DNA from 3 places in the Paenibacillus kandeliae genome. Region 2 is predicted to be linked to each of the others. Evidence: riboswitches for the same ligand, from Rfam matches in the RefSeq annotation. Region 2 holds a riboswitch; each other region holds the start of a gene.
What was found. A riboswitch is a leader RNA that binds a small molecule or an ion and turns the genes downstream of it on or off. The one in region 2 is predicted to bind glycine.
Positions count from the first base shown of each region.

Region 1: another riboswitch for glycine. It lies ahead of ABXR35_RS21140 (amino acid permease); the one in region 2 lies ahead of gcvT (glycine cleavage system aminomethyltransferase GcvT).
Region 3: another riboswitch for glycine. It lies ahead of sdaAB (L-serine ammonia-lyase, iron-sulfur-dependent subunit beta); the one in region 2 lies ahead of gcvT (glycine cleavage system aminomethyltransferase GcvT).

Region 1 covers NZ_JBFDUZ010000005.1:255,544-258,825, reverse strand. The annotation lists gene ABXR35_RS21150 (MATE family efflux transporter) at 1-818, opposite strand, end outside; gene ABXR35_RS21145 (TetR/AcrR family transcriptional regulator) at 957-1,640, shown strand; glycine riboswitch at 1,761-1,841, shown strand; gene ABXR35_RS21140 (amino acid permease) at 1,985-3,282, shown strand, end outside.
Region 2 covers NZ_JBFDUZ010000001.1:3,155,594-3,158,875, forward strand. The annotation lists gene ABXR35_RS13405 (SDR family oxidoreductase) at 1-363, opposite strand, end outside; gene gcvH (glycine cleavage system protein GcvH) at 790-1,182, opposite strand; glycine riboswitch at 1,369-1,465, shown strand; gene gcvT (glycine cleavage system aminomethyltransferase GcvT) at 1,804-2,916, shown strand; gene gcvPA (aminomethyl-transferring glycine dehydrogenase subunit GcvPA) at 3,014-3,282, shown strand, end outside.
Region 3 covers NZ_JBFDUZ010000001.1:2,983,958-2,987,239, reverse strand. The annotation lists gene ABXR35_RS12675 (ATP-binding protein) at 1-949, shown strand, start outside; glycine riboswitch at 1,110-1,220, shown strand; gene sdaAB (L-serine ammonia-lyase, iron-sulfur-dependent subunit beta) at 1,448-2,113, shown strand; gene sdaAA (L-serine ammonia-lyase, iron-sulfur-dependent, subunit alpha) at 2,135-3,028, shown strand; gene ABXR35_RS12660 (TIM-barrel domain-containing protein) at 3,131-3,282, opposite strand, start outside.

The DNA.
Region 1 (3,282 bases), on a different contig from region 2:
ACGGAAGCATCGCCGTATTGAATCAGAAAATAATTCAGAATCAGCGACATCGCACCAAGAAAGACACTCATCACAAACACAGGCACGCCGATTTTGAACACATTGCTCATAATCTCTTGGCTCGCTTTAAACCATTTCAACGACACACTCAGAAAGGTGCTTTTGAACCCCAGATGATACGTGTAAAAGGCGCTTGCGACCAGATTCGCTACAACGGTCGCTGTAGCTACGCCGATCACGCCCCAGTGAAGAACAAAGATCGCGAGGGCATCCAGCACAATATTGACGATCACACTCAGGATCATACCGATCATAGAGGTGATTGCCGATCCCTCGGCACGCACGATATTTTCCAAGGTGAAGAATAGGACGACAACGGGAGAGCCAATCAGCATGACGGTGACGTAATCTTTGGTAAAAGCGAACGATTCGCTCGTTGCCCCTAGACCCGATGTGATGAGATCCGCCAGCGGCAAACCGACCAGAATAACGAGCAGACCGAGCAGCAGACTGCTGTAAAAGGCGAAGGACGAGACATGCTTGGCATCGTCATATCGCTTGTCGCCAAGCAGACGAGAGATAAATGTACCGCCGCCCATACCGATCAGGTTACCGAGTGCCATGATAATCGCGAACAACGGTAGCGTCAATGCCAGCGCCGTCAGCATGGCTGTATTATGCAGCGTACCGAGGAAATAAGCGTTCAGAAGAGAATAGATCACGCTCATGGATGTACCGAGCATCATCGGAATGGCAAAGTGAGCGACGGCTTTGGCGATAGGGGCTTTTTCAAAGTAATGCAGATTTTCTGTATCCATATGGATTCCTGCTTTCTATCATTTTTTGCCTTACACTGTTAGTTTGTGCCTTACAGTGTTAGATGGTATCATGGGATGGATGGGTTGTAAAGCACAAACTTACAGTGTTAGATAAATTTTTTCGAAGGATGGATATAGATGAAAAAGCAGCCTCAAATTTCGGAGGACAAGATTCTCGAAGCGTCGTGGGAGCTTTTGGGGGAAGATGGGATTGAGAAGTTAAGTATGCGGCGGCTTGCCGACCGGCTCGGCATTCAGGCGCCATCGCTGTACTGGCATTTCAAAAGCAAGCAACAGCTGTACCAGCGTCTAGCGAATCATGTATCCAAGGTGATCGTGGATGAGTTGCACAGCGACGGGAATTGGAAGGAGCAGCTAACCGAGTTGGCAGTCACGACGCGCGTGGTATTGAATCGCTACCCGTGCTCGACGCAGATCATGATGATGACACTGCCGCATGATCCAGACATTATCCGTTTCACTAACCGGATGCTAGCATGCGTCGAAGAAACGCCATTGGCGCAGGATCAGAAGATGCAGGTCGTGACGACGCTGGTGAATTTTGTGTTTTATTTTGTACTGGATCAGTATCAGCATATGCGTAATGTGGAGATCATGAGTCAGGAACAGCAGTCTACGATGAGCGACCATATGACGCAGGTGATGGATTCGATGCGCGATGAGGATGTATGGCTGTTCCGGCGGATGTTCCACAATCAGCTGTTTGAGCTGATGGGGAGTGATCGGGCGTTCGATTTTGGATTAAAGGTGATCTTGCTGGGGATTGAGCAAGTCATTTTGGAGCAGGAGATGGATGTGTAACTTTTTTCACTGATCCATTGCTCACATTGGCGGTAATATGTTAACATATCGAAATGGCAGTAATGCTTCAATAATTGCATATATTCAAGGGCTATGATTGCTGTGGATCACACTACAGCAGGAGCAGCTTCTGGAGAGACTGCGGATATACCGCAGCGCCGAAGGGTTCACAATCTCAGGCAAAAGGACAGAAGAGTACGAATACATATGTGTCATGCGGCGAGGTATATGCTGCGGGGCATGTATATATTTTGTTATTCTTGTGCGCTGAGAGATTGGATGATATCCAGTCTCTTTTTTTATTGGTTTTTACAGACAGATCAGGAGATCGAGGGGGAAACACGATGACACAGACAGGACTAAAAAGAGAGCTTGCTAACCGGCATGTTCAGTTGATTGCGATTGGAGGAACGATTGGAACGGGATTATTTCTCGGCTCCGGCAAAGCGATTGAGAAGGCAGGACCGTCGATTATCCTCACGTATCTGATCGTCGGGATGGCGATTTTCTTTGTGATGCGGGCGCTGGGAGAATTGCTATTATCCAAGGCGGGCTATCAGTCATTTACCGATATTGCAGAGGATTATTTGGGACCGCGTGCGGCATTTATAACGGGTTGGACGTATTGGTTTTGCTGGATTATGACGGCGATGGCGGATGTGATCGCGGTTGGTGTGTATGTGCAGTACTGGTTTGATATTCCCCAGTGGATGCCAGCGGTGCTGTGCCTGATCGTATTGCTTGGACTGAATCTGTTAACCGTCAAAAACTTCGGGGAGCTGGAATTCTGGTTTGCCTTGATTAAGGTGATTACGATTGTGGCACTGATCGGTCTAGGCATTGTGCTACTCATTATGGGCTTCCGTACAGACGCAGGTACGGTATCGGTACGTAATCTGTGGGAGCATGGCGGTATCTTCCCAAATGGCGTATCTGGCTTCCTATTCTCGTTCCAAATGGTCGTATTCGCTTATGTCGGTGTGGAGCTGGTGGGTGTATCGGCAGCGGAAACTGCCAACCCAGAGAAAAGCATTCCATCGGCGATTAATAAGATTCCGCTACGTATTCTGTTCTTCTATGTAGGCGCGTTGTTCGTGCTGCTGTGTATCAATCCGTGGACACAGCTCAGCCCGGCGGAAAGTCCATTTGTCCGCACCTTTACACTGGTCGGTATTCCGGTGGCGGCGGGCATTATCAACTTTGTCGTGCTGACGTCGGCGGCTTCCGCCTGTAACAGCGGTATGTTCTCGACGAGTCGTATTCTGTACAATTTGAGCCATAAAGGGCAGGCTCCACAGCGACTGGGCAGACTAAACCGCAATCATGTACCAAGTCAGTCGTTGTTCCTATCTACGCTTGTCATCTCGGGTGGTGCGCTACTGAGCAAGCTGTTACCGGGACAGGCATTTGAAATTGTGACGACGATTAGTGCGATTTGCTTTATCTGGGTGTGGGGTGTAATTCTGGTATGCCATATCCGGTATAAACGAAGCCGTCCAGAGCTGCATGCAACGTCGCGCTTCAAAGCACCGTTTACACCGTGGATCAATTATGTGGTGCTGGCGCTGTTTGCAGGCATTCTGGTGATCATGCTAATCTCTGGCGAAACGCGTCCCGCGTTATTGTGCACGCCGCTTTGGTT
Region 2 (3,282 bases):
ATTGACTCCGATGCACATTTCGAACCCATCTGCCGTTTCCTTACGAGTTGGATTGACGACACCTGCGTTGTTTAGCAGCACATCCAGATGGTCATACTGCTTATAAAATTCAGCTGCAAAGGCACGGATCTTGTCCAGCGACCCTAGATCGCACGTCATCAGCGTTAGTCGATCGGAACCGCTCTCGCGCTTGGCTTGCTCCAGCGCTTGCTGTCCGCGCTGCGGATTGCGGCATCCCATAATAATATGGTGCCCTTGTTTGGCAAGAGCGATGCTTGAAGCGAGTCCCATACCGGAATTGGCACCTGTAATCAGGATGATTTTGCTATCAGTGGCGGTTGAAGTATGAATAGAATTAGTCATAGAATGGCTCCTCTCGATGTGTAGATACAGGATAGATGTTTGAAAAAGCAAGCTAGGATTACGATTCTCAGCGTATTGCAGCATAGGCTTACGATTGTCGGTGTCTTTATCTTGCAAGAATTGATTTCCAAGAAATTATTTTATAGAAATAAGCTCTATATTTTAAGTAAACGCAAAGGAGTTCGGTAACGCATATGGAATACGTACAGTATGGAATCATGAGGAAAAGATTCTATATACGACATTCAAGCACGTAAAAAAGCCGTCATCACATTCCAGATGGAATGGAGATAACGGCAAAGAATGCTTGTATGATCTACTGCAAGCCTATCGGAGTCATCCATAAGCATATTTCAAGCAGTAGCGATGCTAGATGTGGAGCATCAAAGCGCTAGAATACGAATGTTGAAACGATTACGCTGCTGATCAATCCTGTGCGTGTGCGCTATAAGCAGCCGCATCCAGCAGTTTAGACAGAGCAGCATCCAGATCGCCATCCACCTTCAGCTCTAGCATCCAACCACGACCGTAAGGGTCTGTGTTTACCAGCTCCGGCTCGGTTTCCAGATCGGGATTCAGACGGCTAACAACACCAGCCACTGGACAGAACAGATCGGATACTGTTTTGACAGATTCGATTGTGCCTACGACTTCATTCTCGCTTACATTGCGACCATCTTCCGGCAATTCAACAAACACAATATCCCCCAGTTGATGCTGGGCAAAGTCAGTAATACCAATTCGTACTGTATCATCACCAATACGCTCTACCCACTCGTGTTCCTCACTGTACAACAATTGATCCTTAATTTCGCTCATGATTATGCTCCTCCGGTTCCATGTCGTGATTGCATTTTGCTCAATGCCACAAGAGTATAGTAAGGAAGTTGGCACTGTCAAGAGGCTTGACATCGTTTACTCAATCAAGTATTAATATAATAAACATACAATTTTAGCTTTCCTAGTGTTGAATGTTCGGAAATACATAACATCATATGTGAGCGGATGAACGTACAGGGAGAGACTGCCACACCGATGGCGGCGCCGAAGGAGTAAGCCGGAGACGGTGAATCTCTCAGGTATCAGGGACCTGTACCGGACGCAACTCTGGAGAGCATCCGGTGCAGATCAGTGATGAATGCACAGCGGATCACCCAAGGGGAAACTTGTTTTGAACCATTCTAGATCACCGACAGATGTTGTATAGTCGGCGAGAATGATCAGCGAGGTAACTCTCAGGTATCAAGGACAGGGAGAAAAGGGAATGAATAACGGGCGACGTGTCGGTTTCTTTCCCTTCTCTTCCTGTCTTTTTTGTGCTTGTATACCTCTTTCAATCAAGTCAACATGATGAATACGTTGGCATCCCATTTGAAAATGAAACGCATGCCCATCATTTCCAGCTTCATCGTTACCACTACCAATTCGAGGTGAATACACATGACTGAATTGAAACGAACTCCGCTTTTCCCGTTATACCAACAATCCGGTTCCCCGCGCTGCATCGACTTTGGCGGCTGGGAACTGCCAGTACAATTTTACGGCATCCAAAAGGAACATGAGGCTGTACGCGAGCGCGCCGGATTGTTCGATGTATCCCATATGGGTGAGGTGATCATTAGCGGCAATGGGGCATTACGCTATTTGCAGCATATGTTGACCAACGATGTGTCCCGTTTACAGGACGGACAAGCACAGTATACGCTGATGTGCTATGACAACGGCGGAGTGGTTGATGATCTGCTTGTCTACCGCATCGGTGAGGAGCATTATATGCTCGTGCTGAACGCGTCCAATATCGATAAGGATATCGCTTGGCTGCGTCAGCATTTGCCCGAAGGCGTACAATTGAAGGACATTTCGGAGCAAACAGCATTGATTGCCCTGCAAGGACCACAAGCCGCTTCCATTCTCTCCAAAGCAACGGCAAGCGACACGTACGCTGCATTACCCGGCTTTTCCTTTGTAGCAGAAGCGAAGCTGTTTGATGTGGAAGTGATCGTCTCCCGCACAGGCTATACCGGTGAAGATGGATATGAGATCTATGCACCGGCTGCACACGCAGATGTGATTTGGAGCAAGCTGCTGGAAATGGGCGAATCGGATGGATTGATTCCATGCGGGCTAGGCGCGCGGGATACGCTGCGCTTTGAAGCGAAGCTTCCGCTGTATGGACAGGAGCTGTCTGCGGATATTACACCGCTGGAAGCTGGGCTCGGTTTCTTCGTGAAGCTGGACAAAGGCGATTTTATCGGACGTGATGTACTGGCTGGGCAAAAGGAAAACGGCGCACCGCGCAAAATGGTTGGTATTGAGCTAATTGACCGCGGCATTCCCCGCTCTCATTATCCGGTCTACCGCGATGGACGTCAGATTGGCGAAGTAACTACAGGTACACAGTCGCCCACATTGAAGCGCAATCTGGGACTGGCACTGATCGAAGCAGACAGCGCTGCACTGGGTACACCAGTTGAAGTTGAGATTCGTGGCAAGATGTTGAAGGCAGAAGTCGTGAAGGCTCCTTTTTATAAGCGTCAACCCGTGAATGTATAAATGTGAACTACGATTTGAACCCTTTTCCTCTGTTCTATTGCACGTCATGGCAATTCCATACTAACCGGCAGCGATACTGCCGAAAGGAGTACAGCACATGAAATCCCATCGCTATATCCCGATGACGCCACAAAATGAGCAGGACATGCTAGCCGTTGTCGGCGCTTCTTCCATTGAGGAACTATTCAAGGACATTCCCGCTTCTGTTCGTTATGAAGGTACATTGCCTATGTCTGGCATGCTGGACGAATATGCACTCACCCGCCATCTGTCCACACTGGCAGGACGCAATGCCGATACAGATCGGTATACAAGCTTTCTCGGTGCAGGCATTTACGATCATCATATCCCGTCTGTGATCAATCA
Region 3 (3,282 bases), 170 kb from region 2:
TTACAGTGGCAAGCCTGTTAGTGAAGTGTTGGCGCATATCCAGTCACAATTAATATCCGATACGTTCATTCTGAGTGATCGGCTGTATGAATGTTTGGATCATCACGAGGAATGGGAGCAGGGCTGTGTGATCCAGATGCAGGACGAGCGTTTGTTATCTCTACATGTAACCCCGATTACGGATGCGGCAAGTGGGGCGGATCAAGGGTTTTTGTTGATTTTCCGTGATTGTACAGAGGAGAAGAGAGTCAAGCAGCTGCAAAATGAGCTGATTGCTGTCGTATCGCATGAACTGCGTACACCGTTATCCGCGATCATGGGCTATATTGAAATGTTGTCGATGTACGACGATATTCCGGCAGAGCGACGGCGCGAATTTATGAATACGATTCAGTTTGAAGGTGGGCGCTTGTCTAGACTGCTGGATGAATTTCTGGATAGTCAGCGGATTGAGGCAGGGCATGCCGAGTATCTGATGAGCTATATTCAGCTGGATGAATTGGTACAAATGATTTGCTGGCAGTGGGATATTCAGTCTCGTGATCGACTGCATGTAGAGCTGGAGCAGCAGGAGCTGTATGTATGGGGCGATCACAATCGTATGATTCAGGTAATTAGTAATTTGATAGGCAACGCACTGAAGTATTCGCCAGAGGATCGTCCGGTCGATATTCGGGTACGTCGGCAGGATCGTCAGGTGCTGGTGGAGGTAGAGGATTATGGTATTGGTATCTCTGAGCAGGATCAGCCACGTATTTTCCAAAAGTTCTTCCGTTCCGGTTCCACCGAATCGCGGCGGATTCGTGGTACAGGTCTAGGACTGTTCATCGCTCAGCGTATTGTGAATGATCACAAAGGTGTGCTCAGCTTCACTTCATCGCGGGGCAAAGGCTCGGTATTCGTCATTCGTTTGCCGCTGCTGGAAGTATCTGAGGAGCTGACAGATTGATGCGCATGGTACTCATATAACAAGAAGGTTGACCGCATATGTCAGATATGCAACTTATTTTCCCTATGGCAATTGACAGCGTTCAGCGGCTGGATTAAGCTAGGAATGATCAGGAACATGCCGGGCATTCGGCGGTGTTCATTTCAACCTATACATGCGAATGAAGACAGCGGGAGAGTTAGCGGAGGTACGCAATCCGCCACCGAAGGAGCAAGCAGCCGCCAGCCAACGGTCTGCCAATCTCTCAGGTATCAAGAACCGCTGCCGGACGCAACTCTGGAGAGAGCATTCAGCCACCCAAGGGGTACAACGGATACGACATCATCATCCGTCCAAACTCTCAGGTACACGGGACAGAGCATACAGGCCGCCGCAGGTCCTGCTCTGTCCTTTTTGATGTGCTTGTTGGGTGGAAGATTATATGTGATCGGCATATCATGTACATGGACAGATCAGCAATACCTGCTCAATTATGCAGCAGCGGAAAAGAGGAGTCATATGCGTTTTAAAAATGTGTTCAACATTATTGGACCTTCCATGGTCGGTCCATCCAGTTCTCATACGGCAGGTGCTGCACGATTGGGCAGAGCAGCACGTCAGTTGCTTGGACAACAGCCAGAGCACGCGGACATTATTCTGTACGGTTCCTTTGCGGAAACGTACTGGGGACACGGCACCGATCTGGCGCTGGTGGGCGGTCTGCTGGATTACAGCACCGATGATCCCCGTCTGCCGGATGCAGCGGAGGAAGCGGATCGGCTGGGCATGACCATTCATTTTGATAAAGGATCAGGTAATTATCCACATCCGAACTTTGTACGTCTGCGACTGCGTGCTGGCGAACAAACTGCCGAATTGGCGGGCGCATCGATCGGCGGCGGAAATATCGAGATTCATGAGTTAAACGGCTTCGATCTCAAAGGTTCGGGACAATATCCGACACTGGTCGTCGAGCATATGGATAGCAAAGGTGTGTTGGCGGATATTACGCGCACATTGAGCGAGGCGGAGCTGAATATCGGCTTTATGGACGTGGATCGCAAATCGCGCAGCGGCGAAGCGATGACACTGATTGAACTGGATGGTGTACCCACAGATGGGGTATTAACTCATATCGTTACATTACCGCATGTTACCCGTGCGGGTGTTATTGATTTGGACTAAAGGAAGAAAGGAGGAAATCATATGCAATTTCGCACATTAAAAGATATTGTCCGGCTTTGCGAGGAACGTTCGTGCAGTATTGCCGAGCTGATGATTGTAGAGCAGGTGAAGGAAACTGGCGTAGAGCGCGATGAAGTTATTGCGCAGATGGCTGCTTATTATGAGGTGATGAAAGAAGCTGTTCACCGCGGCATTCACGAGGATACGGTATCTCGCAGCGGCTTGACCGGCGGTGATGCACGCAAAGTGTACGAATACTTGAATGGTGGAGAAACGGCATCCGGTGCGTACTCTACGCGTGCGATGTCCTATGCACTGGCGGTATCTGAGGTCAACGCGTCGATGGGACGTATTATTGCTACGCCGACAGCCGGTTCATGCGGTATCATTCCGGGCGTCTTCGTTAGCACCCAAGAGCGCTTCGGTTGGAGTGATGAACAGATGGTGCTGGGGCTATTCGCCGCTGGTGCGATCGGTTACGTGATCGCTAACAACTCATCCATTTCCGGTGCGGAGGGCGGCTGTCAGGCAGAGGTCGGTTCGGCAATCGGTATGGCAGCTGGAGCGGTCGTGGAGCTGCGTGGCGGTAATCCAGAGCAGGCAATGCACGCGGTCGGTCTGGCATTGAAAAATACACTCGGTCTGATCTGTGATCCTGTTGCTGGATTGGTGGAGATTCCGTGTATCGTGCGCAATGGTCTGGGCGCTGTGAATGCACTTGCTGCTGCCGATATGGGTCTAGCAGGCGTACGCAGTGCAATTCCGTCAGATGAAGTGGTTGATGTGATGCTACAGGTAGGTCGCTCGATGCCAAGCGAGCATCGGGAAACAGCGCGTGGCGGTCTGGCACAGACACCAACAGGACGCAAAATCACCGAAGAACTACGTCGTCGTCGCGAAAGCAACGGCGTATAATCTGCTGCAAGTTACTAGCTAATTATATATACAACAAAAAGAGACTGTAGCGATATACAGTCTCTTTTTGTTGTATGGTATGGCAAGAAGACGCTAGATCTATCAAGCTGGTGATTCTTCAGATTCCATTCTAGCAACAATATCAGCAAATAGAGGCTGTAATCCTTCCGCTTGTGCCTGCCGAATAAACACAGGTGTAATAGACAGTGGCGCATCGGCTTGCACCACCTGCCCGCCCTCATGCTGGCTGCCTG